DNA from 3 places in the Streptomyces sp. NPDC048584 genome. Region 1 is predicted to be linked to each of the others. Evidence: riboswitches for the same ligand, from Rfam matches in the RefSeq annotation. Region 1 holds a riboswitch; each other region holds the start of a gene.
What was found. Region 1 has a riboswitch for thiamine pyrophosphate ahead of thiC (phosphomethylpyrimidine synthase ThiC). Riboswitches for the same ligand answer to the same signal wherever they lie in the genome.
Positions count from the first base shown of each region.

Region 1 (10,561 bases):
GTATTGGAACGTTCAACCTCCTTGATTTCCCAGGCAATTGGGGTGTGATGATCTTGCAGAAACGTGCCTGTCAACGCATGCATATGCGTCCGCCCTACCCCACCGCATGAGCCCTACTATCGGCTCGCCATGACAGCAGCAGGGAAGCACCAGGTGAGCCGCGCGGAAACCTCACGCCGAGGCAGCAGGCCGGGACGAGCGGGCATCAGGGACGTGGCCGCCGCCGCCGGAGTCTCCATCACAACCGTCTCCGATGCCCTCAACGGAAAGGGCAGGCTCCCGGACGCCACCCGGCGCCATGTCCGCGAGGTGGCCGACAGACTGGGGTACCGCCCCTCTGCCGCCGCCCGGACGCTGCGCACGGGGAAGTCCGGACTCATCGGTCTGACCGTGACGACGTACGGGGATGAACCTTTCACCTTCACGGAGTTCGCGTACTTCGCAGAGATGGCACGGGCCGCCACCTCCGCCGCGCTCGCCCGCGGCTACGCGCTCGTGATCCTCCCCGCGACCTCCCGCCACGACGTGTGGTCCAACGTCGCCCTGGACGGCACGGTCGTCATCGACCCCTCCGACCAGGATCCGGTCGTCACCGAACTGGTCCGCCAGGGCTTACCGGTCGTCTCCGACGGCCGCCCGGCCGGCTCGCTGCCGGTCACCGCCTGGGTCGACAACGATCACGAGGCCGCCGTCATGGGCATCCTCGACCATCTCGCCGACGCCGGCGCGCGCCGCATCGGCCTGCTCACCGGCACCACGACCGACACGTACACCCACCTGTCGACCACCGCGTATCTGCGCTGGTGCGAGCGCGTGGGCCAGGACCCGGTCTACGAGGCCTACCCGGCACACGATCCGTGCGCGGGCGCCGTCGCCGCCGACCGGCTGCTCGCCCGGCCCGACCGCCCGGACGCCGTCTACGGCCTGTTCGATCCGAACGGCACCGATCTGCTCGCCGCCGCCCGCCGCTACGGCCTGCGCGTCCCGGACGACCTGCTGCTCGTCTGCTGCAGCGAGTCCACGGTCTACGCCAACACGGAACCGCCGGTCACCACGCTCTCCCTGAAGCCGCGCCGTATCGGTACGGCGGTGATCCAGCTGCTCATCGACGCCATCGAGGGGCTGGACTCGGACCAGCCGGTGGAGCAGGTCATACCGACGGAGCTGATCGTGCGCACCTCGTCACAACGACGTCCACCCCGCACGACGGTCAGCCCACCGAGGTCACCGAAGGGGTCGTGAGGCGGGGGACCGGGGGCTTCCGGACGCGACGGGCTCGGCGGTCCGGACGCGAAGGGCTTGCGGATGCCAGGGGTTCGGCGGTCGGGAGGCGGGACGCCGAAGAACCTGCCGCCGGAGCGTGAGATGCCGGAGGTCGGGACCCAGAGGTACCTGCCGCCGGAACGTGGGATGCCGGAGATCGGGACCACGAGGTACCCGCCGCCGGAACGTGGAGCCCCGGCGGCTTGGTGACGCGGAGGGCGGCCGTCGGGTCCCGGAACCGGACGACAGGGCGCGGGAAGTGCCGACCGTCGGGACGCCGAGGTATCGGACGCCGGAACGTGGGGTGCCTGCGGCACGGATCGCGGGCCCCCGCGGGCCGGATCGCGGGCCCTCGCGGGCCGGATCGCGGGCCCTCGCGGGCCGGATCGCAGCCCGGAGAGTGGAGCCTCCGCTTCCGGAGGGGGGAAGCGGCGGTTCCGCGGCCGGTCCGCAACGGCGGTGTCCCGGGGCCGGGGCACCGCCTCCGCGGACCGGAAACGGAGAAGCCCCCGGTTCGCCCCTCCGCTCGAAACAGGACCGTCCCCCCGGAACACGGCGGGCCGTTCACCGGCGGACGGCGCGCGGCGGCGACGGTGGCGGAGGCGGACGAAGACCGGCTCAAACGGGACGAATGCCGCGAGGAACCGGGGTCTTGCTCCGATTCACCACCCCTGGGTCATCACACGGCGCGATCCGCATTCCTATGATGGGCCCACACACCGCGGGCCGCTGCGACCAGGCAGTCCGACGCGGTGCAGAAGCGGCGCGATGGTGGAGGGGTCGATGACTCAGGGGGCCGGTCAGGGACCCGAGGTGGAGCGCACTGCGACGGTGCGTGACTTCCGGGTGCCCGCGTACGTCCACGAGACCGGTCCGTACGCCCAGAGCACGCACCCCGGTGACGTCGTCCCTCCCGCCGAGGCGGCCTACCCCGACGGATACACACCCACCCAGCGGGATCTCCCCGTCATCAATCGGGGTGACACTGTTCAGGTGACCGTCGACCCCGCGTCCGTCCCCGCTCCACAGCCCGCCACCGGCCAGGGCCCGCTGTACGTGGTCGGTGACGTCCACGGCTACCTCGACGAACTGGTGGCCGCCCTCCAGGAGCAGGGCCTGCTCGACGCGGCGGGCCAGTGGTGCGCCGGTACGGCACGGCTGTGGTTCCTCGGCGACTTCACCGACCGCGGCCCGGACGGCATCGGCGTCATCGATCTCGTGATGCGGCTGTCCGCCGAGGCCGCCGCGGCCGGCGGCTACTGCAAGGCCCTCATGGGCAACCACGAGCTGCTGCTGCTCGGCGCCAAGCGGTTCGGCGACACCCCCGTCAACTCCGGCGCGGGCACCGCCACCTTCCAGGCGGCCTGGCTGCTCAACGGCGGCCAGAAGACCGACATGGACCGCCTCCAGGACCACCACCTGCAGTGGATGGCCCGCCTCGACGCCGTCGAGGAGGTAGACGGCCACCTCCTGCTGCACTCGGACACCACCGCCTACCTCGACTACGGCCGCTCGATCGAAGAGGTCAACGACACCGTCCGCGAGACGATCACCCGCAACGACGCCGACGAGGTCTGGGACCTGTTCCGCAAGTTCACCAAGCGGTTCTCCTTCCGCGACGAGGGCGGCGCCGACGCGGTGCGCTCCCTGCTGGATACGTACGGCGGCACCCGGGTCGTTCACGGCCACAGCCCGATTCCGTATCTGCTGGGCGAAGTCGGTTCCGAGGAGGGCGAGGACGACGGGGGCCCCGTGGTCACCGGACCTCATGTCTACGCCGACGGACTGGCCATCGCGATGGACGGCGGGGTCACCATGGCCGGGAAACTCCTGGTCCAGCAACTGCCGCTGGACACCTGAGCGTTCCCCGGACCGTGATCCGGCGGCCCGGGAACTCATTTCTCGGCAGGTAATTTCGGTAAATCCTCTGTCACCGCGTGCCGTCACCGCTCTACCATCGGCTTATCCGTAGCAGGCTCCCCTCCGTTTCTGCCCGACGGCTCGTCAGCATGCCGAGCCCCAAGCCCTACGGAGCATCGGGGGATGCACATGAACAGCGTTCCGCAGCACCTGCTGAACGAGGACCGCCAGGATTACGAGCGGATTCTCGATGAGGCGCTGCGCTCCGCACCACACCACCCGGAACTGGCCGCGGTAGGACAACGGCTCAACTCGGAACAACTGCGCACGATGGCGCTGGGCGCCACCGCGATCATCACGACGGCCGCGGCGACCGAGTACCAGCACTACGTGAAGGTCCGCGAGGAACTGCGCCGTCCACCGGCGCCGTCCACTCCGTCCGTCCGTGAGTCCGGCGTCACCGAGCCGGGGTCGAACGCGGTGGGGCTCGCCGCCACCATGGGCGAGGTCGCCGAGACCGCCGGGGCCGGGGCCGTAGCCGTGGTCGCCGTCCTGGCTCCCGTCCTGGCCGGGACAGCGGCCGCGATCTTCCTGCTCGTCGGCTACATCCTGCGGATGCTCGACCCGGAGGCCGCCTTCGCCCGGACCATGCTCACCACGGGGTGGGTGTTCGGCGCGGTGACGGCGGTCGCCATCCTCGTCGCCGGCGCGGGTCTGCTGCTCACGGCTCTGCGCAACAAGCCGTCGGCGCTCGGCGGGCCGTACCGGGAAAGCGACGGGGAGCTCACCCGGGCCAGGGAGGCCTGGCACGAGGCCCTGCTGGAGCGGGGGATCCTGCCGTTCCTGCGGGACGCCCTCTCCGACCCGGCGACCGCCGCCGCGCTGCAGCACACGGCACCGCCCGCGCGGTCCGGCCGTATGCCGCATCTCGGGTACGACCGGCCGGGTTTCTCCAGTCCGGAGGAGGGGTCGGCCCGTGGCACCCGGCCCAGCTACTCCAGCCCGGACTACTCGAGCCCGGACTTCGGCGGGCCGGAGCACCAGCCGGAGTAGCGAGTGGACAGGCCGAGGGGCGGACCGGGATTCGGTTTCAGAGAATCCCCGCCCGTCCCGCGGCCGTGATCCACTGCGGGAACTCGGAGAGCAGACGGTCGTACAGCTCCGCGTCCGGCACGGTGCTGATGTCGTCGACGGCGAAGAACCCGACGTTGTCGACGCGGCGGCCCGGGAGGGTGTCGAATCGCTCCAGCACGCCGTAGTTGGACTTGCCGAGCCCCACGAACTGCCAGAAGACGGGTTCCTCCACCGCTTCGCGGAGCTCGCGCTCGATGTCCTTGTCGCGGTAGACGCCGCCGTCGGAGAAGAACAGGACGAGGGTCGGGGCGGACGCGGGATGGTCCCGGACGAAGGCGCGCACCTCCGCGATGACCTTCTGCTCCTCGTTCTGGATGCCCACGTCCCGCATGTCGACCTGACTGGGCTCGAGCCCCTTCTTCCGTCCGCGCCGGAAGAGGCCCACCTCCCCCACGCGCACATGCAGCCGCAGCCACTCGGGAAGCTCCCCGAGCCGCAGGTCGGGCAGCCGGGCCGGGTTCGAGGCGAAGGTCCATGCCTGCATCTCCCCGTCGTCGTCCAGCTGCGCCGCGACCGCCGCCATCCGCTCGACGACGTCGGCCACGACTCCCTTGGAGTACAGGAAGGACATGGATCCGGAGGCGTCGAGTACGAGGATGACGCGCGCGGTGACCCCGGCGGCCCCGTGCTTGCGCAGACTGACCGCCACCTGCTCCTTGCGCAGCGACAACCGCTTCCGCATGTCGACGGGCAGCCGCTCCTCACCCTTGGTGAGCCGCGGGGCCCCCGGCTGGGGCCCGGCGGCCGGCACGGGGGCGGCCGGCGCTGTGGGAGGGGCGGGCGGCGGCGGGATCGGAGAGACCGGGGGCGTGGTGGCCGCGGGCGAGGCCGGTACGACCGGTGAGCCCGAAGGTGTGGCCGCGTGCGAGGCCGTGTCGTCCACGGAGATACCGAAGTCCGTGGCCAGCCCCGCGAGCCCGGACGCGTACCCCTGCCCCACCGCCCGGAACTTCCAGGCCCCCTGCCGCCGGTACAGCTCTCCGCCGATGAACGCCGTCTCCGTCCCGGCCGCCATGTCGAACCGGGCCAGCTCGTTCCCCGACCCGGCGTCGAGCACTCTGAGCAGCAGCCCCGGCACCTGCCCGAACGTCCCGCCGTCCGCCGACGCGCACAGCACGATCCGCTCGACCCCCTCCTCCACCGCGCCCAGGTCCACCCGCACGGTGTCGGTCGTCTCCCCGGCGCCGCTGCGCTTCCCGAGATGGGTCACGGCGTCGGACGCGTGACGTGGCTGGTTGTAGAAGACGAAGTCCCCGTCGTCCCGCACCCGCCCGGCCGCCGTGAGGAGCAGCGCCGAGGCATCGACGTCGGGCACACCGGGCCCGGCCGCCCAGGCGAGCTCGACACGCACCACGCGTGCCTCGACGGGACGATTGGACCCCTTGCTCATCGGACTCGCTGTCATGGGGCCAGTCTGCCCACCCGCTCCGCCGAAGGGGAGGGGCGGCGGGCCGGCCCCTCCCGTCCGCCGGCGCGCCCGGGGGACGGTCAGTCCGCGATCGGCAGATACACGCGGTTGCCCGCCGCCGCGAACTCCTTCGACTTCTGCGCCATCCCCTCCTCGATCTCCGCCCGGCTTCCGCCGTGCTCACGGCGGATGTCCTGGGATATTTTCATCGAACAGAATTTCGGGCCGCACATCGAGCAGAAGTGCGCCGTCTTGGCGGGTTCCGCCGGCAGGGTCTCGTCGTGGAACTCGCGTGCGGTGTCCGGGTCGAGGGCCAGGTTGAACTGGTCCTCCCACCGGAACTCGAAGCGGGCGTCGGACAGCGCGTCGTCCCACTCCTGGGCACCCGGGTGGCCCTTGGCGAGGTCGGCGGCGTGGGCAGCGATCTTGTAGGTGATCACGCCGGTCTTGACGTCGTCACGGTTGGGCAGGCCCAGGTGCTCCTTGGGCGTGACGTAGCAGAGCATGGCCGTGCCCCACCAGGCGATCATCGCGGCACCGATGCCGGACGTGATGTGGTCGTACGCGGGCGCGACGTCCGTCGTCAGCGGGCCGAGCGTATAGAACGGGGCTTCATCGCAGATCTCCTGCTGAAGGTCGATGTTCTCCTTGATCTTGTGCATCGGGACATGCCCCGGGCCCTCGATCATGGTCTGAACGTTGAAACGCTTCGCGATCGTGTTGAGTTCCCCGAGCGTGCGCAACTCCGCGAACTGCGCCTCGTCGTTGGCGTCCGCGATGGAACCCGGCCGCAGCCCGTCGCCGAGCGAATAGGTGACGTCGTACGCGGCGAGGATCTCGCAGAGTTCCTCGAAGTTCTCGTACAGGAACGACTCCCTGTGGTGCGCCAGGCACCAGGCGGCCATGATCGAGCCGCCCCGGGAGACGATGCCGGTCTTGCGGTTCGCGGTGAGCGGTACGTACGCGAGGCGCACGCCCGCGTGGACCGTCATGTAGTCCACGCCCTGCTCGGCCTGCTCGACGACCGTGTCCTTGTAGATCTCCCAGGTCAGCTCCTCGGCCCGGCCGTCGACCTTCTCCAATGCCTGGTAGAGCGGCACGGTGCCGATCGGAACGGGGGAGTTGCGCAGCACCCACTCGCGGGTGGTGTGGATGTTCCGGCCGGTGGAGAGGTCCATGACCGTGTCGGCACCCCAGCGGGTCGCCCAGGTCATCTTCTCGACCTCCTCCTCGATGGAGGACGTCACCGCCGAGTTGCCGATGTTGGCGTTGACCTTCACCAGGAACCGCTTGCCGATGATCATCGGCTCGGTCTCCGGGTGGTTGACGTTGGCCGGCAGCACCGCCCGGCCCGCCGCGATCTCCTCGCGGACCACCTCGGGCGCGACGTTCTCCCGGATGGCCACGTACTCCATCTCGGGCGTGATCTCGCCCCGGCGCGCGTACGCCAGTTGCGTGACCGCCCGGCCTTCCCGGCCCCGGCGCGGCAGGCGCGGCCGGCCCGGGAAGACGGCGTCCAGGTTGCGCAGTCCCCCGCGCGGGGCGGTGTGCTTGATCCCGTCGTCCTCGGGGCGGACGGGGCGGCCCGCGTACTCCTCGGTGTCACCGCGGGCGGTGATCCAGTTCTCCCGGAGCGGAGCCAGGCCCCGGCGGACATCGGTGTCGACGAGTGGATCGGTGTACGGGCCCGAGGTGTCGTACAGCTTGACCGACTGCCCGTTGGTGAGGTGCACCTGACGGACCGGCACCCGCAGGTCGGGGCGGGTGCCCTCGACATACGCCTTGTGCCAGCCGATGGACTTCCCTGCCTCCGCGGTCTCCTCCCGGTCGGAGTTCTGCGCGGAGGCAGGCGTGCGTGCGTCCTTGTTGGTCATGAGACCTACTCCCTACGCCGGCATTACCCGGTAACAGGTTCGGCGGTCGACGCAGCGGTTTCCGTCTGCCGACGTTCCGTGTGAAACATCACTCAGCCTGGGGTGACGTTTCATGTGAAACATCGCTGGGACGGAGGTCAGCGCCCTCTCAGCCCGGTGCTCCGAGCTCCCGCGTGTACAAAAGCGCCTCCACGCTAGCGTCCTTTCTGGCGCGGTGAACAGAGGGCCTCACCCCGTTCTTGCGATGATCGGGCGGTGACGCCCACTCAACCTCCTCCGTTTCCGCCCCCCGAACCATCGCGACCACCCGGTGCCGCGGACGACGGTGGTCACGGCCACGTGCACGGCCATGCACACGGGAACGGGCACGGACACAGCCACGGGCACGGTCCGGCTGCGCCCGTCTCCCGGCATCTGCGCAAGGTCATCGCGGCGATCCTGATCCCGTTCGCCGCGGCGGTACTGATCGGACTCGCCGTGCTGTGGCCGGGCGGGGCCCCGGCGCACGAGCGCACCGGCGTCGGCTTCGACCGGCAGACGCAGCGCGCCACGGTCACCAAGGTGGTCGAGCTGAGCTGCCAGTCCGTGAACGGCTCCGCCGGCGTCCCCACCGGCGACACCTCCACCGCCGAGGGCTCCTCCGCCCAGCAGCAGGCGGACGGCACCTGCAAGAAGGCGACGATCCGGGTCGACACCGGCGACGACAAGGGCCGTACGTTCGACGAGATCGTGCAGCCGGACCAGTCCCGGCAGCTGAGCGAGGGCCAGAAGGTCGTGGTGGCCTACGAGCCCTCCGCGCCCCGGGACCTCCAGTACTCGGTCACCGACGTGGACCGGCGCTTCCCGATGGCACTGCTCGCGGGCATCTTCGCGCTCGCCGTCGTGGCCGTGGGACGGCTGCGCGGGGTGATGGCGCTGGTGGCGCTGGCGATCAGCTTCCTGGTGCTCAACTTCTTCATCCTGCCAGCGATCCTGCAGGGGTCGAATCCGCTGATCGTCGCGGTGGTGGGGGCGAGCGCGATGATGCTGATCGCTCTGTACCTCTGTCACGGGCTGTCGGCGAGGACCTCGGTGGCGGTGCTCGGCACGCTGATCTCACTGCTGCTGATCGGCATCCTGGGCTCGGTGTTCATCGGCTGGGCCGCGCTGACCGGCAACACCGACGACAACACCGGCCTGATCCACGGGCTGTATCCGGGGATCGACATGAGCGGCCTGCTGCTGGCCGGCGTCATCATCGGTTCGCTCGGTGTCCTCGACGATGTGACGGTCACACAGACGTCCGCGGTCTGGGAGCTGCACGAGGCCAACCCGTCGACGGGCTGGCGGGGGCTGTACCGCGCGGGCATCCGGATCGGCCGCGACCACATCGCGTCGGTGGTCAACACGCTGGTCCTCGCCTATGCCGGTGCCGCGCTGCCGCTCCTGCTGCTGTTCTCCATCGCACAGAGCAGCGTGGGGACGGTCGCCAACAGTGAGCTGGTCGCGGAGGAGATCGTGCGTACCCTCATCGGCTCCATCGGCCTGGTGGCCTCGGTGCCGGTGACCACGGCGCTGGCCGCGCTGGTGGTCTCGGCCGACCGCCCGACGGCACAGGCACGGACTCAGGGCCACGGACAGGCGCAGGAGCCGGCACAGGGGCCCGGGAAGGTACCGGAGGCCCGCCCTGCGGGGCGCGGCGGGCGGGGCAGACGCCGTAAGCGCTGACGGCCCGTAGGGCGGGGCAGAACGCGCTGAAGCGTTCCGCCACCCGGTCGGCGTAACGCTTCAGCCGGCGCTCTGCTCCGCCAGGATCCGGTCCAGCGCGTCGTCGAGATGGGCGTCGAAGTCGGCGAGCGCCCCCTCCTGGCCCAGCGGCACCAGCTTGTCGGTGCGGTCGAGGAAGGCCACGAGCGGGGCCGTCGATGAACGGAAGAGAGCCTGATCGGCGCCCACCTGAAGCCGGATCAGCACCTCGCCCAGCGCGTCGGGGTCGACGGGCGAGACGCGTACGTCGCCCTCCCCGCACGGCCTGCCGACACCGTCGATCAGCAGCTCCCTGCCGAACGCCCAGGTCACGGGGGCGTCTCCGGGCAAATGGAAGGTCAGCCGTACGGCGTAGGGATCACAGGTGTCGTAGCGGAGCTCCACCGGGATGCGGAAGGACAGCTCCTCCGACACGAGAAAGCTCATCATGACCTCTGCCTGTACGGATTCGCGCATCGCCTACCCCGTCATTCGCCGCGGACTGGCCGGGCATGGATCCTGACACCAAAGGGAATCTTGCTGAAAGTACACAGCAGATCACAAGGAGTGATTTTTCAGATACTGATAGACAGTGTGAGCGACCCGATGAGGTGCCCCATCTCGGCCTGCAGTCGCCGCGCCGCGGGGGCGAGCCGGTCGGCCTGGTGGGCGGGCAGCGAGATGGCCACCGCCGCGGCCATGGAGCCGATGGAGACGGGGATCGCCGCGCAGACCGTGCCCAGCGCGTACTCCTGACGCTCCACCACCGGCTGCGAGCGCCGCGCGCGTTCCAGGCGTCTGAGCAGACTGTGGTCGTCCCGCACGGTGTACGGGGTGACGGGCCGCACGGGATGACGGCCGAGGTGGTCGCGGCGGGCGTCGTCGTCGAGCTGCGCGAGCAGGCACTGGCCGATGGCGTGGGCGTGCCCGGTCTCCCGGAAGTCGGCCCACTCCTCCACCGCGGGATTGCCGGGGGTGTCGGAGACGCCGACAACGTCGATCTCGCCGTCGCGGTACACGGCGTAGTACACGGGGGCGCCGGTCGCGTCCCGCCAGTGGGCCAGGGTGTCGGCCATGGTGCTGCGACGTTTCTGCTCGGCTCCGCCGCTGCTCAGCCGTGCTGCCGCCTCCCCCAGGAAGAACAGCCCCTTGTCGCGGCGCAGATAACCCTCGTGCACCAGGGTGCGCAGCAGGTGGTACGTGGTGGGGAGCGCCAGCCCGGTCTCGCGGGCCAGTTGTTTCGCGGGAGCCCCGTAGTCGTGCCCGGCGACGGTCTCCAGCAGGCGTACGGCCCGCT
Region 1 covers NZ_JBICWF010000010.1:129,757-140,317, reverse strand. Annotated here, with positions in the region: gene ACGFR9_RS22765 (LacI family DNA-binding transcriptional regulator) at 130-1,242, shown strand; gene ACGFR9_RS22760 (metallophosphoesterase) at 2,032-3,123, shown strand; gene ACGFR9_RS22755 (hypothetical protein) at 3,307-4,176, shown strand; gene ACGFR9_RS22750 (VWA domain-containing protein) at 4,214-5,662, opposite strand; gene thiC (phosphomethylpyrimidine synthase ThiC) at 5,746-7,539, opposite strand; TPP riboswitch at 7,532-7,722, opposite strand; gene ACGFR9_RS22740 (YibE/F family protein) at 7,795-9,246, shown strand; gene ACGFR9_RS22735 (SsgA family sporulation/cell division regulator) at 9,307-9,741, opposite strand; gene ACGFR9_RS22730 (IclR family transcriptional regulator) at 9,840-10,561, opposite strand, start outside.

Region 2 (10,561 bases), on a different contig from region 1:
GTCCTTCGCTGCGAGGATCCGCTCTTTCAGCGCCTCGGGGAACGAGGCGTTACTCAGCTTTGGCAACCTCTCCAGCATCTTCACGCTGGTCACGGGCATGATCTCGGGAATCACCGGGGTCGCGCAGCCCGCCGCGTCGACTCGGTCACGCAGGCGCAGATAGGACTCGGGCTGGAAGAACATCTGGGTGATCGCGTAGTCGGCGCCGGCCCGGCACTTGTCGACGAAGCGGGCGACGTCGCTGTCCCAGTCGGCCGAGCGCGGGTGCATCTCGGGGAAGGCGGCGACGCCGACGCAGAAGTCGCCCGACTCCTTGATGAGCCGCACGAGTTCGGCCGCGTATGTCAGTCCCTGCGGGTGCGCCACCCAGTCGCCCATGGGGTCGCCGGGCGGGTCGCCGCGCACCGCGAGCATGTTGCGGATCCCGGCGTCGGCGTACTGGCCGATGATGTTGCGCAGCTCGGCGACGGAGTGGTCGACGGCGGTGAGGTGGGCGACCGGGGTGAGAGTGGTGTCGGAGACGATCTGCTCGGTCTCCTTGACCGTGCCGGCCCGCGTGGATCCGCCCGCTCCATAGGTCACGGAGACGAAGTCGGGCGCGACCGCCTCGACCCTGCGCAGCGCGCTCCACAGGTTCCGCTCGCCCTTGGGCGTCTTCGGCGCCGAGAACTCGAAGGAGTACGTCGTCTTGCCTGCGGCGAGCATGTCACGCACGGTGCGTGCGCGATCAGTCCTGGTCGATGCGGTTCCGAGGGCCATACCGGCAGGTTAGCCAGGGGGCGGCGGTCCCCCAACCGGATGCGGGATATTTGTCTGAAATGCCGACTTGCTGTCCACCCCTTGGACAAACCTGAGACGTGCGGGGTCATTCCGCGGCCGCGGGCGCCGCCTGCCGCAGCCGCTCGGCGAACTCGGCCGCCGCCGCGCCGGGGTCGTCCGCCTCGGTGACGGCCCGTACGACGACGACCCGGCGGGCACCGGCGTCGAGCACCTCGTCGAGGTTGCCGAGGTCGATGCCGCCGATGGCGAACCAGGGGCGCCCGGCGTCGAGGGCCGCGGCGTACCGGACGAGGTTTAGGCCGGGGGCGTGGCGGCCGGGCTTGGTGGGGGTGGGCCAGCAGGGGCCGGTGCAGAAGTAGTCCACACCGGGCTGGACGGCCGCGGCGGCGGCCTCGGACTCGGCGTGGGTGGAGCGGCCGATCAGGATGTCGTCGCCGAGGATCGCGCGGGCTGCGGGGACGGGCAGGTCGCCCTGGCCGAGGTGGAGGACGCCGGCGCGGGCGGCGTGGGCGACGTCCGCGCGGTCGTTGACCGCGAGCAGCTTGCCGTGCCGGGCGCAGGCGTCGGCGAACACGGCGAGGTGCTCCAGCTCCTCACCGGCCTCCATGCCCTTGTCCCGCAGCTGCACGATGTCGACCCCACCCGCCAGTACGGCGTCCAGGAACTCGGGGAGATCGCCCTGCCGCTTGCGGGCGTCGGTGCACAGGTAGAGCAGGGCGCCGTCGAGCCGGGCGCGAGCGGTGGCGGTCATTCGAGGGTCCCCCCCGGGGATGTCGGCGGCGCACGGACCCGGCGGGCCCGAGATGTCACGGGCGGACACTCCGGGCCGCGACGACCGGCGAGACACACCCGGACGGACCTTATGCCGCCGCTCCAGCGGCCGCGAGAGCCCCCTCCCGGGAGGACGGCGACGGGGCACGGCGATGCCCGCGCCCGGGCACGCACCCGCCCCGGGCCGGCGGCCCGAGAACGGCCACACGCACCCGGCCCGCCGCGTGCGGGGCCGCGGCGGCCGAAGACCCGGCCGCCGCGGCCCCGGCGAACGCTGGGGGCCGCGTCACGCGACCGGGTCTTCGGCCGCTCCGGGTGCCGTGGCACGGCGTCCGGGGCGGGCGTGAGACCTCCCGCGTCGGACACGGCGGTCAGGCGGACTGCCGTGGCCGGGGCTCGGGGCCCCGGTCACGGGTGGTCGGGGGCGGTCAGACCGCGAGGGCCTGGGCTCGGCGTTTCACCTCCGTGCCGCGGTTCTCGCTGAGGGCCTGGGCCGGGGTGCCCGGCAGGGTGGGGTCGGGGGTGAACAGCCACTCGAGCATCTCTTCGACCGTGAAGCCGTCGTCCCGCAGGAGCGTCAGGGTCCCGGTCAGGCCCTTGACGACCTTGTCCTCGTCGATGAAGGCGGCGGGGACGTGCAGTGCGCGGTTCTCACCCCGGCGTACGGCGATGAGCTGGCCCTCCTTGACCAGCTGCCGGACACGCGTCACCTCGATATCGAGCATTTCGGCGATATCGGGCAGAGTGAGCCAGGCGGGGACGAGAGCATCGATCTTTGCGTCAATCTCGGTCACGGGACAAGCCTGCCATCTGCCACTGACAGGAGGAAGTCAGCCCCGCCCACCTGCGCCGACGCGGCGTGCCGGAACCCTCAGACGGTCGCCGCCTTCAGCGGCCGTCCCGGGTCCGCCAGCAGCTCCGCGTCCATCGCCGTGCCCGCCTCGATCAGTCTGCGCCCCTGCGCCAGATCCCGGGGCCGCCCGACCGCGAGCAGGGCGACCAGGCGGGACTCCCGCAGCCAGCAGACGCTCCACGCCGGCCCGGCGGGGTCCCCGCGCCACACGGTCCGGTCGGCGTCCGCGTGATGCCCGGCGTACTGCACGAATCGCCCGAACTGCTCGGACCAGAAGTACGGCACCGGGTCGTACACCGCCGGCTCCCGGCCGCTGAGGGCTCCTAGGATGTTCCCGGCGACCGTGCGCGGCCCCTGGAGGGCGTTGTCCCAGTGGTGGACCAGCAGCCGCTCGCCGTAGCGCCCGGACGGGAAGGACGCGCAGTCACCGACCGCGTACACGTCCGGCAGGGAGGTCGCCAGATGACGGTCGGCGACGATCTCGCCGTGCGCGCCGAGCCCGATCCCGGAGCCCGCGAGCCAGGCGGTGGCGGGCCGGGCCCCGATGCCGACGACCACGGCGCCGGCGGGCAGCCGCGAGCCGTCGTCCAGGACCACGGCGCCGGGCTCGACGCGCTCCACGCGCGTGCGGGTGCGCAGCGCGACGCCGGCCTCGGCGTACCAGGCGGCCATCGGGGCGGCCACCTCGGCGGGCAGCGCCTCCACCAGCGGACGCTCCTCCGCCTCCACGACGGTGACCGCGCAGCCCGCCTCGCGGGCCGCCGTGGCGAACTCCGCGCCGATCCAGCCGGCCCCGACCACCACGACGTCGTGCTGCCGTGCGAGCACCGGCCGCAGCCGCGCGGCGTCGTCCAGGGTGCGCAGCAGATGCACACCGGGCACGCCCTCGGCGCCGGGCAGCCGGACCGGTTCCGCCCCGGTGGCGACCACCAGCACGTCGTACGGGACGGGCCCGGCCTCCGTGTCCAGTGCGTGGTCACCGGCGCGCAGGCCGAGGGCCTCACAGCCGAGCCGCAGTTCGATGCCGGCGTCCTCGAAGTCGACGTCGAAGGCGGAGTCCTCGGCCTTGCCTAGCAGCACCGCCTTGGACAACGGGGGCCTGTCGTAGGGCTGGTGGGGTTCCGCGCCGATCAGCGTCACGGTGCCGGTGAAGCCCTGTTCGCGCAGGGCGAGGGCGGTCTGCACGCCGGCCATGCCCGCGCCCGCCACGACCACCCGCCGCGGATCGGACGGTCCCGGTTGCTGCGTCTGCTCAGTCACCCGATCACCTTAGACAGCTGACGCGGCATCACCCGGCCGGGTGCTCGACCTGTTCCACGACGCTCGTCCCGCTGCCCGGCTGGGACTCCCACTCCCAGCTCTCCTCCAGCCGCACCCGCCCGTCGGGCAGTTCGACGACCGTGGACACGCAGTGTCCCGAGGAGGTGGTGCCGTCCCGCTTGAGCTGCGCGTACCGGAAGTCCAGCCGGTCTCCCGCGCGGGTGCCCACCAGATGCCCGCGGACGACGTCGCCGCCCCCGTACTCGGCCCAGATCTCGCCGTCCCGCTCGTGGTAGACGAACCGGGTGCGGGTGCCGACCTGGCCGGGGGCCTGGTCGGCCACGGGGGCGAGGACGAGTCCGTCGAGCGATGGTGCCACGCGGGAGGCTCCCTTACAGGGTCGGTGGGGCGGGGGATACGCTGGCCAACGTACAAGCACTCGCGGGAGCCCGGACGCACCGGGCTGAGAGGGAGGCTGGCGGCCTCCGACCGTACGAACCTGATCCGGGTCATGCCGGCGAAGGGAGGGGCTGGACGCCCATGTCGCCCACACGTACCTCGGACGTCCTCGTCGTCGGGGGCGGAATCATCGGACTGGTCACGGCCTGGCGGGCCGCGCAGCGCGGTCTCTCCACGGTCGTGGTGGACCCCGAGCCGGGCGGCGGGGCCGCCCGGGTGGCCGCCGGGATGCTGGCCGCCGTCACCGAGCTGCACTACGGCGAGGAGACCCTGCTCGGTCTGAACCTCGCCTCCGCGCGGCGTTATCCCGCCTTCGCGGCCGAGCTGACCGAGTTCACCGGCCACGACCTCGGCTACCGCGCGTGCGGCACGCTCGCCGTGGCACTGGACGCCGACGACCGCGCCCATCTGCGGGAACTGCACGCCCTCCAGGAGCGGTCGGGGCTTCGGTCGCAGTGGCTGTCCGGGCGGGAGTGCCGGCGCCTGGAGCCGATGCTCGCGCCGGGGGTGCGCGGGGGGCTGCGGGTGGACGACGACCACCAGATCGACCCCCGGCGGCTGGCGGCCGCACTGGTCACCGCCTGTGAGCGGGCCGGCGTGACCCTCCACCGGGCGTGGGTGGAACGGCTCGTGGTGACCGGGGAGCGGGCGACGGGTGTCGTCACGGCCGACGGCACCGAGCTGGCCGCCGGGCGGACGGTGCTCGCGGCGGGCAGCCTCAGCGGGCGGCTGGCGGGCGTACCGGCGGACGTGCTGCCTCCCGTGCGTCCCGTGAAGGGACAGGTCGTACGGCTGACGATGCCCGAGCGGCACGGCCCGTTCCTGAGCCGGACCGTACGGGCCGTGGTGCGCGGCAGCCATGTCTATCTGGTGCCGCGCGAGAACGGCGAGCTGGTGATCGGGGCGACCAGCGAGGAGCTGGGCTGGGACACCACCGTCACCGCGGGCGGCGTGTACGAGCTGCTGCGCGACGCCCACGAGCTGGTTCCCGGGATCACCGAACTGCCGCTCACCGAGACCCGCGCGGGACTGCGCCCCTGCTCCCCCGACAACGCGCCGCTGCTCGGCCCGACGGAGCTCGAGGGGCTGCTCCTGGCCACCGGCCACCACCGCAACGGCGTCCTGCTGACGCCGGTCACCGGCGACGCCATGGCGGATGCCCTGACCGGCGGGACGCTGCCGGACGTGGCCCGCCCGTTCACCCCGCGGCGCTTCGGCGCCGCCGTCCTCACGGAGCAGTCCGCATGAACGTCTCGGTCAACGGGGAGCGGCGGGAGTTCGCGCCCGGCACCGCTCTCGACCTCGTCGTGAAGTCGCTCACCGCGGCGCCCTCGGGGGTGGCCGCCGCCCTCAACGAGACCGTCGTCCCGCGTGCGCAGTGGCCGGTCACCCCCCTGTGTGAGGGCGACCGGGTGGAAGTCCTGACCGCCGTCCAGGGAGGCTGACCATGGCCGACGATCCGTTCCTCCTCGGCGATACGTCCTTCACGTCCCGTCTGATCATGGGCACCGGCGGGGCGCCGAGCCTCGACGTGCTGGAGCGGGCGCTGGTGGCGTCCGGGACGGAGCTGACCACCGTCGCGATGCGGCGGGTGGACCCGTCGGTGCACGGGTCCGTGCTGTCGGTACTGGAGCGGCTGGGCATCCGGGTGCTGCCGAACACGGCGGGGTGCTTCACCGCCGGGGAGGCGATCCTCACCGCGCGGCTCGCGCGGGAGGCGCTCGGCACGGACCTCGTCAAGCTGGAGGTCATCGCCGACGAGCGGACGCTGCTGCCGGACCCGGTCGAGCTGCTGGACGCGGCCGAGACGCTGGTCGACGACGGGTTCACGGTGCTGCCGTACACCAACGACGATCCGGTGCTGGCGTGGAAGCTGGAGGACGTGGGGTGTGCGGCGGTCATGCCGCTGGGGTCGCCGATCGGGTCGGGGCTGGGGATCCGTAATCCGCACAACTTCGAGTTGATCGTGGAGCGGGCGGGGGTGCCGGTGATCCTGGACGCGGGGGCGGGGACGGCGTCCGATGTGGCGCTGGCGATGGAGCTGGGGTGTGCGGGGGTGATGCTGGCGTCCGCGGTGACCCGGGCGCAGGTGCCGGTGCTGATGGCCGCCGCGATGCGGTCGGCTGTGGAGGCGGGGCGGGGGGCTCGGCTGGCGGGGCGGATTCCGCGGCGGTGGTTCGCGGCGTCGGCGTCGTCTCCCGCGGAGGGGCTGGCCGAGCTGGACCCGGAACGCCCGGCGTTCCAGCCCCCACCTCCGTGAACCCGGACACCCCACCCAGGCCCCGTCCCGGCGTCCCGGCGTCCCCGTCCCGCCCGGTCGCGGGCAGGCGTGCCGCACGCGGCTGGGCGGGGCGGGGACGTCACAGGTCCGCTGCAACAGGGGTTGGGCGGGTCTGGGGTGTCGGTGGGGGCTTGTAGATTTAAGGGGTGGACACGACCCTTCAGGACCCTCTGGTCGGGCAACTGCTCGACGGCCGGTATCGCGTCGAGGCGCGGATCGCGGTCGGCGGGATGGCCACGGTCTACCGGGCCGTGGACACCCGCCTCGACCGCATCCTCGCCCTCAAGGTGATGCACCCCTCCCTCGCGGCGGACGGCTCGTTCGTCGAGCGGTTCATCCGCGAGGCGAAGTCGGTCGCCCGTCTGGCCCACCCGAACGTGGTGCAGGTCTTCGACCAGGGCACCGACGGGGCGTACGTCTACCTGGCGATGGAGTACATCGCGGGCTGCACCCTGCGTGACGTGCTGCGTGAGCGCGGCGCGCTGCAGCCGCGGGCCGCGCTGGACATCCTGGAGCCCGTACTGGCCGCGCTCGGCGCCGCGCACCGGGCCGGGTTCGTGCACCGCGACATGAAGCCCGAGAACGTGCTGATAGGAGACGACGGCCGGGTCAAGGTCGCCGACTTCGGGCTGGTCCGCGCCGTGGACTCGGTGACGAACACCACGGGCACGGTGCTGGGCACGGTCTCGTACCTGGCCCCGGAGCAGATCGAGAACGGCATCGCGGACACCCGCGTGGACGTGTACGCGTGCGGCATCCTGCTGTACGAGATGCTGACCGGCGAGAAGCCGCACGACGGCGACTCCCCCGCGATCGTGCTGTACAAGCATCTGCACGACGACGTGCCGGCCCCGTCGGCCGCCGTACCCGGCATGGCGTACGAGCTGGACGAGCTGGTCGCGTCGGCGACCGCGCGCAACCCCGAGCTCCGTCCGCACGACGCGGTGGCGCTGCTCGCGCAGGTCCGCGCGGGACGTGGCCGGCTCACCGACGGGCAGCTCGACGCGGTTCCCCCGCAGGCGCTGACGGCGGAGCACGACAACGCCGAGGACCGTACGAGCGTCATCCCCCGCTCGCTCGGCATCCCCCGCCCGCTGCCCGTGAACGAGGACGAGGGCCCGGACCCGGTGCGTCTCACCAGCCGTTTCCAGTCCCCGCCGCCGCTGCCGCCCCGGCGCCGGACCGCGCTGCGGCGCGGGCCGATGGCGATCGTCGTGGCCGTGCTCCTGGTCCTCGGGGTCGGCTCGGGGATCTGGTACATCAACTCGGGCCAGTTCACCAAGGTCCCGCCGCTGCTGGCGAAGACCGAGAAGGAGGCCCGGGACCGGCTGGCGACGGCCGGTCTCGGCGTCGGCGAGGTGACGGAGGCGTTCAGCGACAGCGTGGAGCGGGGCAGGGTGATCAGCACCGACCCGAAGGCGGGCGCCCGCATCCGCGGCAACGACTCGGTGTCGCTGACCGTCTCCAGGGGCCCGCAGACCGTGCGGGTGCCCGACCTCGACGGCTACCCACTGGACAAGGCGCGTGACGTGCTGAAGGACGACGGTCTGGAGCCGGGCATGGTCACCCGCGAGTTCAGTGACTCGGTGACCCGGGGCTCGGTGATCTCCACGGAGCCCGGCAAGGGCACCAAGGTCCGCGCGGGCTCGGCGGTGGCGCTGACCGTGAGCAAGGGCCGCCCGGTGGAGGTGCCGGACGTGACCGGCGACGGCCTGGAGGACGCGCGGGCCGAGCTGGAAGAGGCCGGACTCAAGGTGGAGGTCGCCGCCGAACGGGTGAACTCGGAGTTCGACGCCGGCCAGGTGGCCCGGCAGAACCCGGGCGAGGGCGGCCGGGCCGCCGAGGGCGACACCGTGACGCTGACCCTGTCCAAGGGCCCCGAGATGATCGAGGTGCCGGACGTGGTCGGCGACAGTGTGGACGAGGCCAGGCAGAAGCTGGAGGACGCCGGGTTCCAGGTGGACGAGGACCGCGGAATCCTCGGCCTGTTCGGCGACACGGTCAAGGGCCAGTCCGTGGACGGCGGGGGCACCGCGCCCAAGGGGTCGACGATAACCATAGAGATCCGCTGACCGGCGGCCCCCGCGCGCATGACACCCTTGACGGGTGAAGAGTCACCAGTCCGGCCCCGTCCGCAACCCGGTCGGCGGCCATGTCCCCGTGGCCGGCGGCCTGCACTCCGTCGGCCTGTCCTACGCCCGTGAGCTGCGGGCGGAGACCGTGCAGGTCTTCGTCGCCAACCCGCGCGGCTGGGCCACCCCGCCCGGCAACCCTGAGCAGGACGAGGCCTTCCGCGCCGCCTGCGCGGAGGGCTCGGTCCCGGCCTACGTACACGCCCCGTACCTGATCAACTTCGGGTCGCACACCGAGGCGACCGTAGAGCGGTCCGTGGAGTCGCTGCGCCACTCGCTGCGGCGCGGCCGGGAGATCGGCGCGCTGGGCGTGGTGGTGCACACGGGCAGCGCCACGGGCGGCCGGGAGCGGTCGGTGGCCCTGAAGCAGGTACGGGAGTACATGCTGCCGCTGCTGGACGAGCTGACCCATGACGACGACCCGTTGCTGCTGCTGGAGTCCACGGCCGGCCAGGGCTCCTCGCTGTGCTCACGGACCTGGGACTTCGGACCGTACTTCGAGGCGCTGGACGCCCATCCGAAACTGGGCGTCTGCCTGGACACCTGCCATGTCTTCGCGGCCGGCCACGATCTGACCGGGCCGAGCGGCATGCACCAGACGCTGGACCTGCTGGTGGACACGGTCGGCGAGGGCCGGCTGAAGCTGATCCACGCCAACGACTCCCAGGACGTGGTCGGCGCGCACAAGGACCGTCACGCCAACATCGGCGCGGGCCACATAGGCGAGGACCCGTTCCGGGCGCTGATGAGGCACCCGGCGACCGAGGGCGTACCGCTGGTCATCGAGACGCCCGGCGGCAAGGAGGGCCACGCCGCGGACGTGGAGCGGCTGAAGCGGCTGCGGGACGCCTGAGACCGTACGACGGTCAGAGCTCGGGGCCGTCCCCGGGCTCCTCCTGGTAGGAGTAACGCTGCTCCTGCCAGGGGTCGCCGAGGTTGTGGTAGCCGCGCTCCTCCCAGAAGCCCCGGCGGTCGGCGGTCATGTACTCCACACCGCGCACCCACTTGGGTCCCTTCCAGGCGTACAGATGGGGGACGATCAGGCGCAGCGGGAAGCCGTGCTCGGCGGTGAGCAGCTCGCCGTCCTTGTGGGTGGCGAAGAGGGCGCGTTCGGAGGTGAAGTCGGCGAGCCGCAGGTTGGAGCTGAAGCCGTACTCCGCCCAGACCATCACATGGGTGACGTCCGGGGCGGGCGGGGCGAGGTCCACGACCGTGCGCGCCGGGATGCCGCCCCACTCGGCGCCCACCATGCTGAACTTGGTCACACAGTGCAGATCGGCCTCGACCGTGGTGTACGGCAGGGCGGTGAACTCCTCGTGGTTCCAGCAGCGTTTCTCACCGTCGGCGGTGGCGCCGAAGACCCGGAACTCCCAGCGTTCGGGCCGGAACTTCGGGACCGGCCCGTAGTGGGTGACCGGCCAGCCCTTCTGCAGCCGCTGCCCCGGCGGGAGCTCGGACCGCGCCGCTCCTTCTGCTGTGCGCTCCCCCGCTTCGCGTTCCGCCGGCTGACCCATGTCTCCATCCTGACAGACCGAGGGCCATGCCCCTGAACCGGGACCGGCAGATTCGGTCAAACAGGTACATAGCCGACCGGGCATGGACTTACTTACTAAGTCCAGACTTACTGGACGATCTTCTCCGCCGGTGCAATCATGCGGCCCAACCTGCCAGTTCCCCCGCGCGGAAGGAGCCCATGCGATGCAGGGCGACCCCGAGGTCATCGAATTCCTGAACGAGCAGCTGACCGCCGAGCTCACGGCGATCAACCAGTACTTCCTGCACTCGAAGCTGCAGGACCACAAGGGCTGGACGAAACTCGCCCAGTACACGCGCGCCGAGTCGTTCGACGAGATGCGCCATGCCGAGGTGCTCACCGACCGCATCCTGCTCCTCGACGGCCTGCCCAACTACCAGCGGCTGTTCCACGTCCGGGTCGGCCAGACGGTGACCGAGATGTTCCAGGCCGACCGGGAGATCGAGCTCGAGGCGATCGACCGGCTGCGCAGGGGCGTGGAGGTCATGCGC
Region 2 covers NZ_JBICWF010000018.1:58,308-68,868, forward strand. Annotated here, with positions in the region: gene metF (methylenetetrahydrofolate reductase [NAD(P)H]) at 1-759, opposite strand, end outside; gene thiE (thiamine phosphate synthase) at 866-1,531, opposite strand; gene ACGFR9_RS31420 (Rv2175c family DNA-binding protein) at 1,980-2,345, opposite strand; gene ACGFR9_RS31425 (NAD(P)/FAD-dependent oxidoreductase) at 2,423-3,664, opposite strand; gene ACGFR9_RS31430 (hypothetical protein) at 3,693-4,043, opposite strand; TPP riboswitch at 4,096-4,207, shown strand; gene thiO (glycine oxidase ThiO) at 4,205-5,371, shown strand; gene thiS (sulfur carrier protein ThiS) at 5,368-5,568, shown strand; gene ACGFR9_RS31445 (thiazole synthase) at 5,571-6,383, shown strand; gene pknB (Stk1 family PASTA domain-containing Ser/Thr kinase) at 6,551-8,476, shown strand; gene ACGFR9_RS31455 (deoxyribonuclease IV) at 8,511-9,389, shown strand; gene ACGFR9_RS31460 (sulfite oxidase-like oxidoreductase) at 9,403-10,050, opposite strand; gene bfr (bacterioferritin) at 10,235-10,561, shown strand, end outside.
Region 2: another riboswitch for thiamine pyrophosphate. It lies ahead of thiO (glycine oxidase ThiO); the one in region 1 lies ahead of thiC (phosphomethylpyrimidine synthase ThiC).

Region 3 (10,561 bases), on a different contig from region 1:
TCGCGCTGAGCGCCGAGAGCCGCGAGAAGGTGGACGAGCTGGTGGACAGGGCCCTCGCGGCGGGCGGCTCGATCGCCGGTGAGCCCATGGACCACGGCTTCATGTACGGCCGCTCCTTCGACGACCTCGACGGCCACACCTGGGAGGTCGTCTGGATGGACCCGGCGGCGGTGGAGGGCTGAGCGGAACGCGGGCCTAGCATGGGCGGGTGCAGACGAGTCCCGCCCATGCCGTCCATCACGGAGACCGCGAGATAGAGACGCTCGAGGAGTTCGACGCGACCGTCTCGTCCCGCGGCACACTCTCCGGATTCCGTGTCCAGTCCGTCGATCTGACCGACCGGACACGGGAGTTGCTCACCACCGACACCGCCGGAGCCGTCTTCCTCGGCTGCCGGATGCGTCCCGACGCGACGGAGAAGCTCCGCGCCGACGGCGCCTTCCTCCTCCCGCCCGTTCCGGGCCTGCCCTTCGACCCGTACCGGGGTCATCTCTACGCGCCCGGCGACCTGTTCGCCTCGCTCGACGAGGGCTACGAGGCGACACCCGACGCGCTGGCCTACGGCTGGTTCCAGCGGACCAAGGCGGACGGCGACATCTTCGGCTCCATGCTGCGCGCGGTCCACGACGACTCCATGTCCGACGCCCTCGACGAACTCCTGCGAGGAGCGCGGGTCGTGGGCGTGATGGGGGGTCACGCGATGGCCCGCGGCAGCGAGGAGTTCCGGGGCGCCGCCCGGCTCGGACGGGCGCTGACCCACGCCGGCTTCACTGTGGCGACGGGCGGCGGTCCCGGCGCGATGGAGGCGGCGAACCTCGGCGCCTACGCGGCCCCGTACGACGACGCCATGCTGGACGGGGCCTGCGAACTCCTGGCGTCCGCCCCCTCGTTCACCCCGTCGATCACCGACTGGGCGCGTGCCGCCTTCGAGGTGCGCGGCCGCTGGCCGAAGGGCAACCACTCGATCGGCATCCCGACGTGGTTCTACGGTCACGAGCCGCCGAACGCGTTCGCGTCGCACATCGCCAAGTACTTCGCCAACGCCACCCGCGAGGACGGGCTGCTGGCCCGCTGCAACGCGGGCGTGGTCTTCCTGCCGGGCGCCGCCGGGACCGTACAGGAGATCTTCGACAACGCGACGCCGAACTACTACGAGTCGCGCGGTGAACCCACTCCCATGGTGCTGGTGAACCGGGCGCACTGGACGGAACGGCTGCCGGCCTGGCCGTTGCTGACGTCACTCGCGCGGGAGCGGTCGATGGAGGCCCGGATCGCCCTGGTTGACCGGATCGAGGAGGCTCCGGAGGCCTTGAAACGTCTGGCTGGTTAATAAGAAGGCAAAGCCCGGGCTCGCAGTAGGCATATGCGTTGACACTACTTATGCGCCGCTTATAGACCTGAGAGTCACATGGGAGTGCTGATGCTTCATCAACACTTCCTCAACCCCCCGCATTTGCGCTTCCCCGTAAAGGACAAACGTGGCAGTTCTGTCCGTATCCCGCCGCACCGTCGCGCGCTCCGTGCGCGCCCTCGGTGTCGTCTCCGCGTCCGCCGCGCTCGCGATCGGCGTCGCCGGTAACGCCGCGGCCTGCAACATCAGTGAGTTCACGGCCGAGGCCAAGTGTGACGGTGACAAGGGCATCATCACCGTCACCGACAAGGACCCGGCCGGCGTCCCCGCCACCATCACGGTGTTCCTGCAGGACAAGCAGGTCGGCCAGCAGGTGGTCAAGGGCACCCGTGAGGGCACCACCATCACCTTCGAGGAGGACTGGAAGCCGAACGCCGAGTACCGCGTCCACGTCGAGGCGAAGCCCTACGTCAACGAGGACATCAAGGGGAACCTGACGACCCCCGACACGGGCTGCAAGAAGGACGAGGAGCAGCCGCCGGCCGAAGAGCCGGAGCCGACCCCGTCGCAGTCCTCGACCACCCCGGCCGAGGAGCCCGAGCAGCCGGCCCCGTCGGCCTCGGAGAGCGAGAGCACCGCTCCGGCGACGGAGACCTCGAACAACGCTCCCTCCCCGGCCGGTGAGTCGAACCTCGCCGAGACCGGTGCCGACTCCAACACCGGTCTGATCGCCGGTGTCGCGGCCGCCCTGGTCGTGGTCGGCGGTGGCGCGGTCTTCTTCGGCATGCGCCGCCGCGGGGCGAACAGCCAGAGCTGACGCCTCACGGAGACATCCGGTGGCCCGTCCCCTTCCCGGGGGCGGGCCACTGCCGTTGCCGGGCCGCTCAGCCGAACGTCGCCCGCTCCAGCCAGAGTTCCAGCAGCTCCCGGTCGCCGTGCACCTCGAGGCCGGGTGCGTCCAGCGGCAGCCTGCGATAGAAGGCGAGCAGTACGGAGGTGAGCGGGCCGCGCAGGGCGACGGTCGCCTTCTCGTGGCCGCGCCGCCAGGAGACGCCCTCCTCGCCCAGCTCGATCACCCACTCCGAGCGGACCTCCGGCCGGGTCTCCGTGGCGTGCAGATGGATGGTGCGCCGGGGCCCGCGCAACTCGTGCACCGCGTCGTCCGGGAGCGTCCGCTGCGCCCACTCCACGATCTCCAGCCACTCGTCGACCGCGTCCGCGGCGATCTCGGGCGCGACCTCGTACGGCAGCCCCGCGGCCAGGGTGGCGTCCGCGCGGTGGACGGTCACCTCGTGCGTCATACGGCGGGCCCAGAACCCGGCGTTGTCGATCCCGGCCCAGCTCCACACCTTCGCGTCCGGGCCGGCCTTGCGCAGCGCGCCGACGACCAGCTCGCCCGACTCCGCCAGCCAGGCGTCCAGGGCCGCGGGATCGCCCCGCTCCCCGGGCCCGTCGGACCCCGGCACCTGGTCCTCGGGTACGTCGGCCTCGGCCCCGGTGCGGACTATGACCTCCACCCAGCGCAGCGCTCCGCCGACGTGCCGTACGAGCTGTTCCAGGGTCCAGTCGGGGGTGGTGGGCACGGTGCGGGACAGATCGGCGCCGGAGGTCACGACCGTCCGCAGCTGCCCCACCTGGTGTGCGATCTCGTCGCAGTAACGGGCATGCGTGAGGGGTGTCATAGCGCTCACCCTAGGCAGCCGCCCTCACCCCAGCACAACGATTTCCGCCGCGTCGAACTCCACACCGGCCTCGTCCCCGACCTCCGGCGCGGCACGGAGCGCGCAGGCCGCCTCCAGACGGGGGGCGTCCCCGGGCTGGAGGCGGACGGCGACGTGCGTGCCGCGGAAGGTGCGCGCGGCCACCGTGCAGCGCAGCCCCTCACCGGCCGGGACCAGCCGGACACCCGCGGGCCGGACCAGCAGCGTCCGCGTGCCCTGCAAGGACCCCTCCGGCACGGGAACCTTGCCCCAGGGGGTCAGGGCGACACCGTCGGCGACCGTCGCCCCGACGACGTTCTCGAAGCCGAGGAACCGGGCCACGAAGGCGTCTGCGGGACGCTGCCACACCTCAAGTGGCGTACCGGACTGGGCGATCCGCCCGTCCCGCATCACCACCACCCGGTCGGCCAGCGCGAACGCCTCGCCCTGGTCGTGGGTCACGGCGAGCACGGTGGTGCCCAGCCGCCCGAACAGCTCGCGCAGTTCGACGACCAGCCGCTCCCGGAGCGAACGGTCGAGCTGTCCGAGCGGCTCGTCGAGCATCAGCAGCCGCGGGCTGGGCGCGAGGGCGCGGGCGAGCGCGACGCGCTGCTGCTCACCGCCGGACAGCGCGGCGACAGCCCGCCCGGCCGCGTCCGGCAGACCCACCAGGGCCAGCAACTCCCGTACACGGTCCGCCTGCTCGCCACGCGTGGCGCCGTGCATCCGCAGGCCGAAGGCCACGTTGCCGCCCACGTCCCGCTGTGGGAAGAGCTGGTGGTCCTGGAACATCAGTCCGACGCCGCGCCGGTGCGCGGGCACGCCCGACTGGTCGTGTCCGTCCAGCGACACCCGCCCGGAGTCGAGGGGCTGCAGTCCGGCCACCGCCCGCAGCAGCGTGGACTTGCCGCTGCCGCTGGGGCCGAGCACACAGACGATCTCGTGCGCGGCGACCGCCAGGTCGACGGCGTCCAGCACGGCCCGCCCGCCGAAGCGGACGGTAGCGGCCTGAAGGCTCAGCAGCATCTAGAACTCCCCGGTCCGGTCGGTCCGCAGCCGCTCCAGCACAAGCAGCGCCACCGCGCACACGATCATCAGAATCGTCGACAGGGCCATCGCCTGACCGTAGTTGAGCTCCCCGGGCCGCCCCAGCAGCCGTGCCACGGCGACCGGCAGCGTGGGGTTCTCCGGCCGCGCGATGAACACGGTCGCCCCGAACTCCCCCAGTGACACCGCGAAGGCGAACCCGGCCGCGATCAGCAGCGCCCGCCGCACCAGCGGCAGGTCGACCTCCCGCCACGCCCGCCAGGGCGACGCCCCGAGCACCGCCGCCGCCTCCCGCAGCCGTACGTCCACGGCCCGCAGCACCGGCAGCATCGTCCGTACGACGAAGGGGACGCCGACCAGCGCCTGCGCGAGCGGGACCAGGATCCAGGAGGCGCGCAGATCCAGCGGCGGCTCGTCGAGGGCGATCAGGAAGCCGAAGCCGACGGTCACCGCGGACACCCCGAGCGGCAGCATCAGCAGCGCGTCGAAGCCGCGCACCAGCCGTCCCGCGTCCCGCCGGGTCAGCGCGAAGGCGGCGAGAGCGCCGATCACCACAGCGATGGCGGTGGCGGCGACCGCGTACCGCAGCGAGTTGCCGACCGCCTCGATCGGCGCGACCAGGAACACTCCCCCGTCGTCGTGGGTCAGCTCCCGGTAGTGGCCGAGGCCGGCGGTGCCGAACGACCGCTGCACCAGCACCGCGAGCGGCAGCAGAAGCAGCACGGTCACGGTGGCGACGACCCCGCCGAGCAGCGCCCACTGCCCGGCCCCGCGCGGCCGGCGTGCGGTCAGCGAGGCGTCCACCAGCCGCAGCGCGGTCTCCCGGCGCCGTACGGTCCAGGCGTGCAGGGCGAGGATCACGCCCACGGCGACAAACTGGATCATGGTGAGCACGGCGGCCGTGGACAGGTCGAAGATCTCGGAGGTCTGCCGGTAGATCTCCACTTCGAGGGTGGAGAAGGTGGGCCCGCCGAGGATCTGCACCACACCGAAGGAGGTGAAGGTGAACATGAAGACCATCAGTGCGGCCGCCGCCACGGCCGGCGCGAGCGCGGGCAGGGTGACGGTCCGCCAGGCCGCGAACCGGGAGGCACCGAGCATCCGCGCCGCCTCCTCCTGCCGTGGGTCGAGCTGCGCCCACAGTCCGCCCACGGTGCGGACGACGACGGCGTAGTTGAAGAAGACATGCGCCAGCAGGATCGCCCACACGGTGGTGTCCAGACGCAGACCCCACAGCTCGTCGAGGAGTCCGCCGCGGCCGACCAGCGCCATGAACGCCGTACCGACGACGACCGTCGGCAGCACGAACGGCACGGTGATCACGGCCCGCAGCACCTGCTTGCCGGGGAAGTCGAAGCGGGCGAAGACATAGGCGCCGGGCAGGGCGATCAGCAGGGTGAGGACGGTGGAGACGAGCGCCTGCCAGGTGGTGAACCACAGCACCTGGCGCACATCGGACTGCGCCAGTACGTCCCCGATCCGCCCGAGGTGCCAGGTTCCGCCCGCCTTCAGTCCGCGCGCGACGATCGCGGTGACGGGGTAGGCGAAGAAGACGGCGAAGAACGCGACGGGCACGGCCATCAGGCCGAGCCGCGCCGCGCTGCCCCGCCGCCGCGCCGCGGTGTGCGTCACTTCAGTACGAGCGAGGTCCACGACTTGACCCACTGGTCACGGTTGGCGGCGATCCTCGCCGGGTCCATGGTCAGCGGGTCCTTCGCCTGCGGCCCGAACTCCACGAACTCCTGGGGCACCTGGGCGGCCTCCCGCACCGGATACACGAACATGTTGAGCGGCATGTCGTCCTGGAACGTCTTGCTGATCAGGAAGTCGAGCAGAGCCCTGCCGCCCTCGGGGTTCTTCGCGTTGCTCAGCAGCCCCGCGTACTCGACCTGGCGGAAGCAGGTGCCCTCGGCGACACCGGTGGGCGCCGTCTGCGGCCTCGGGTCGGCGTAGATGACCTCGGCGGGCGGCGAGGAGGCGTAGGACACCACCAGCGGCCGGTCGGCCTTGGCCTTCTTGCCGCCGGCCGAGCCGGAGAACTCCTCGTTGTAGGCCTGCTCCCAGCCGTCGACCACCTTCACGCCGTTGGCCTTGAGCTTCTTCCAGTAGTCCGCCCAGCCGTCATCGCCGTACTTGGCGGCCGTGCCGAGCAGGAAGCCGAGGCCGGGCGAGGATGTGGAGGCGTTCTCGACGACGAGAAGGTCCTTGTACTCGGGCTCGACCAGGTCGTCGAGGGTCTTCGGCGGGGTCAGGTCGTGCTCGGCGAACCAGGCCTTGTCGTAGTTGACACAGACGTCGCCGCTGTCGACGGGGGTGACCCGGTGCTTGTCCTGATCGACGCGGTACTCGTCGAGGATCAGGTCGGAGCCCTCGGCCTCGTACGACTGGAACAGGCCGTTGTCGAGGGCGCGGGACAGCAGGGTGTTGTCGACGCCGAAGAGGACGTCGCCCTGGGGGTTGTCCTTGGTCAGGATCGCCTTGTTCACGGCCTGCCCGGCGTCGCCGTCCTCGAGGACCTTCAGCTGGTAGCCGGACTGCTTCTCGAAGGCGGCGACGACGTCCTTCGACACGGCCCACGAGTTGTGACTGACGAGGGTCACGGTCTTGGACGCGCCGCCGCTGCCGTCGGCGTCGCCGTCGGACGACCCGCACGCGGACAGCGTGACCATGCCCAGCCCGAGGGCCAGGACCGTGACCTTCTTGGTGATGCCCACTTGATTCCTCCTGGAGGGACCAGGAAGAGACGCGGCCCTGCCCGGGACCCCTGGGCGGAGTCCCGGGCAGGGCGCAACAGCTCGAGTGATGACCGATCTCCCTACCCAGAATGACCTGGGCGAGGTTCGGAGGGTCTGCGGCCGGTGCCGCACTCTCAGCGCTGTGGCGCTCCCCTGTCGGAATATGAAGATGTGCTTACGCGAGTCACATTACCTCTCGCTCGCGGCGAGCTGACCACACGCCCCGTCGATCTCCTGTCCACGGGTGTCCCGGATCGTCACCGGCACACCGTGCGCGGCGATCGCCTCGACGAACGCCTTCTCGTCCTCGGGACGGGAGGCGGTCCACTTGGAGCCGGGGGTGGGGTTGAGCGGGATGAGGTTGACGTGCACGGGACGGCCCTTGAGCATCCGGCCGAGACGGTCACCGCGCCAGGCCTGGTCGTTGATGTCCCGGATCAGCGCGTACTCGATGGACAGGCGGCGCCCGGACGTGGCCGCGTACTCGAACCCGGCGTCGAGCACCTCGCGCACCTTCCACCGCGTGTTCACGGGGACGAGGGTGTCGCGCAGTTCGTCGTCGGGGGCGTGCAGCGAGATCGCGAGCCGGCACTTGAAGCCCTCGCCGGTGAACCGGTGGATGGCCGGGACGAGACCGACGGTGGACACGGTGATCCCGCGCTGGGACAGACCCAGCCCGTCCGGCTCCGGGTCGGTGAGACGGCGGATGGCGCCCACGACCCGGTTGTAGTTGGCGAGCGGCTCGCCCATGCCCATGAACACGATGTTGCTCAGCCGCGCCGGGCCGCCGGGGACCTCGCCGTCCCTGAGCGCGCGCATCCCGTCCACGATCTGGTGCACGATCTCGGCGGTCGACAGGTTCCGGTCGAGGCCGGCCTGCCCGGTGGCGCAGAACGGGCAGTTCATGCCGCAGCCCGCCTGGGAGCTGATGCACATGGTCACCCTGTCCGGGTAACGCATCAGCACGGACTCGACGAGCGTCCCGTCGAACAGCTTCCACAGCGTCTTGCGGGTGGTGCCCTCGTCGGTCGACAGATGCCGTACGACCGTCATCAGCTCCGGAAGCAGCGCCTCCTGGAGCTTGCCGCGGGAACCGGCGGGGATGTCCGTCCACTGCTCGGGGGCGTCCGCGTAGCGCGCGAAGTAGTGCTGCGAAAGCTGCTTCGCGCGAAACGGCTTCTCACCCGCCGCGGCGACCGCCTCCTTGCGCTCGGCGGGCGTGAGGTCGGCGAGATGCCGCGGTGGCTTCTTGGCTCCGCGGGGGGCGGCGAAGGTGAGCTCACCGGGAACGGGACGGGCCACGGTCGGGCAACTCCTCAGAGAGACGGGGGCCGGCCACCCCGAGGGGGCGGGGACGACGGCGACGCCGTGCCGGAGCCGGACAACCCCCGCAAGGGCGGGGACGTACGAAAGGGCCCACGGCCGGACACCGCGAGCCCTTCCAGAGTACCTGTTCCCCGTCAACCCGATCCGACGAAGATCACCAGCAACAGCCACACCACCGGCGCCGTCGGCAACAAGGAGTCCAGACGGTCCATGATGCCGCCGTGCCCCGGGAGCAGGGAGCCCATGTCCTTGATGCCCAGGTCGCGCTTGATCATGGATTCGCCGAGGTCGCCCAGGGTGGCGCTGGCCGCGACCGCGAGGCCCAGGAGCAGGCCCTGCCACCAGCTGCCGTCGTCGATCAGGTACTGCATGCACAGCGCGCCGGCGACCATGGCGAAGGCCACCGCGCCCAGCAGGCCCTCGCGGGTCTTGCCGGGGCTGATGCGCGGGGCGAGCTTCCTCTTGCCGAAGCGCCAGCCGACGGCGTACGCGCCGGTGTCGCTGACCACCGTCAGCAGCAGGAACGTCAGGACGCGCCAGGCGCCGTCGTCGGCGGTGAGCATCATCGCGACGAACGTCGCCAGGAACGGCACGTAGAACGCCGCGAAGACACCCGCCGTGACGTCCTTGAGGTAGCCCTCGGGCGGCGCCGCCATACGCCAGACCAGCACCGCCAGCGCGGTGAGGGCCATGGCGGTCCACGCGCCCTCGGCTCCCCAGGCGTACCCGGCGACGACCATGGCCGCACCGCCGAGCGCGAGCGGGACGAGGGGCGCGTCGATGCCCTTGCGCTCCCGCAGCCGCGAGGTCAGCTCCCACAGGCCCACCACGACGGCGACGGCGACGACACCGACGAAGACCGCCTTGACCACGAACAGCGACGCGACGATCACCACGCCGAGTCCGACGCCGACACCTATCGCGGCACCGAGATCGCGGCCCGCGCTCTTCTTCTGCGGTGCGGGTGCCGGCTGCGGGGCGTCGGGCATGGGCTCCGGATTCTGCGGCACCTCCCCCGGGAAGGGTCGGGCCCGCGTCGGTTCGTCTCGGAACAGGGGGCCGCTCGGCCGAGCGGCCCCCCGGTCCACATCCTGGTCTCCGCCGTGTTCGGGTACGTCGGGCACGACGGGCTTGGGGCGGGTCTGCTGCGCGTAAGGCGCATCGTACGCGGGCCCCGCCGGGGCAGCCCCCTGGCCGGGCCCGTGGTCGGACGGTCCCCAGTACCCGGTCTGCGGCGTCCCCCAGGAAGAGTCGTTCATCAGACTTCGAGCAGCTCAGCTTCCTTGTGCTTCAGGAGCTCGTCCACCTGGGCGACGTACTTCGCGGTGGTGTCGTCGAGCTCCTTCTCCGCACGGCGGCCCTCGTCCTCGCCGACCTCGCCGTCCTTGACCATCTTGTCGATGGCGTCCTTGGCCTTGCGGCGCACGGCGCGGATGGAGACCTTGGCGTCCTCGGCCTTGGTCCTGGCGACCTTGATGTAGTCGCGGCGGCGCTCCTCGGTGAGCTCGGGGAACGTCACCCGGATGATATTGCCGTCGTTGCTCGGGTTGACGCCCAGGTCGGAGTCGCGGATCGCCTGCTCGATGTTGCGCAGGGCGGTCTTGTCGAACGGCGTCACCACGGCCATGCGCGGCTCGGGCACGGAGAACGAGGCCAACTGGTTGATCGGCGTCGGCGCGCCGTAGTAGTCGGCCACGATCTTGTTGAACATCGCCGGGTGCGCACGGCCGGTACGGATCGCGGCGAAGTCCTCCTTGGCGACCACGACGGCCTTCTCCATCTTCTCCTCGGCCTCGAGGAGGGTCTCTTCGATCACCACTTGCTCCTGCGTGTCTTGAGTAGGCCCGGCTGCGGTTCCCTGTCAGGAGCTGCGGCCGGCTGCGTCGCGTCTTCTTCCTGCACGGTTCCCGACCGGCAGGACATTGTCCATCCCCCGGTCAGTTGCGGCCGGCTTGGTCGCCCACCAGCGTGCCGATCTTCTCACCCTTGACGGCGCGGGCGATATTGCCCTCCTTCAGAAGCTCGAAGACGACGATCGGAAGGCTGTTGTCACGGCAGAGCGTGACGGCCGTGGCGTCGGCGACCTTGAGATCCCGGGTGATGACCTCGCCGTAGCCGAGCGCGTCGAACTTCACCGCGTCCGGGTTGGTCTTCGGGTCGGAGTCGTAGACCCCGTCCACACCGTTCTTGCCCATGAGCAGCGCCTCGGCGTCGATCTCCAGGGCGCGCTGGGCGGCGGTGGTGTCGGTGGAGAAGTACGGCATGCCCATCCCGGCGCCGAAGATGACCACACGGCCCTTCTCCAGGTGCCGTACGGCGCGCAGCGGGATGTAGGGTTCGGCGACCTGCCCCATGGTGATGGCGGTCTGCACGCGGCAGTCGACGCCCTCCTTCTCCAGGAA
Region 3 covers NZ_JBICWF010000012.1:87,364-97,924, forward strand. Annotated here, with positions in the region: gene ACGFR9_RS25295 (VOC family protein) at 1-182, shown strand, start outside; gene ACGFR9_RS25300 (LOG family protein) at 209-1,330, shown strand; gene ACGFR9_RS25305 (LAETG motif-containing sortase-dependent surface protein) at 1,479-2,168, shown strand; gene ACGFR9_RS25310 (maleylpyruvate isomerase family mycothiol-dependent enzyme) at 2,236-3,033, opposite strand; gene ACGFR9_RS25315 (ABC transporter ATP-binding protein) at 3,058-4,077, opposite strand; gene ACGFR9_RS25320 (ABC transporter permease) at 4,078-5,751, opposite strand; gene ACGFR9_RS25325 (thiamine ABC transporter substrate binding subunit) at 5,727-6,812, opposite strand; TPP riboswitch at 6,893-6,998, opposite strand; gene rlmN (23S rRNA (adenine(2503)-C(2))-methyltransferase RlmN) at 7,023-8,135, opposite strand; gene ACGFR9_RS25335 (phosphatidate cytidylyltransferase) at 8,294-9,418, opposite strand; gene frr (ribosome recycling factor) at 9,418-9,975, opposite strand; gene pyrH (UMP kinase) at 10,097-10,561, opposite strand, start outside.
Region 3: another riboswitch for thiamine pyrophosphate. It lies ahead of ACGFR9_RS25325 (thiamine ABC transporter substrate binding subunit); the one in region 1 lies ahead of thiC (phosphomethylpyrimidine synthase ThiC).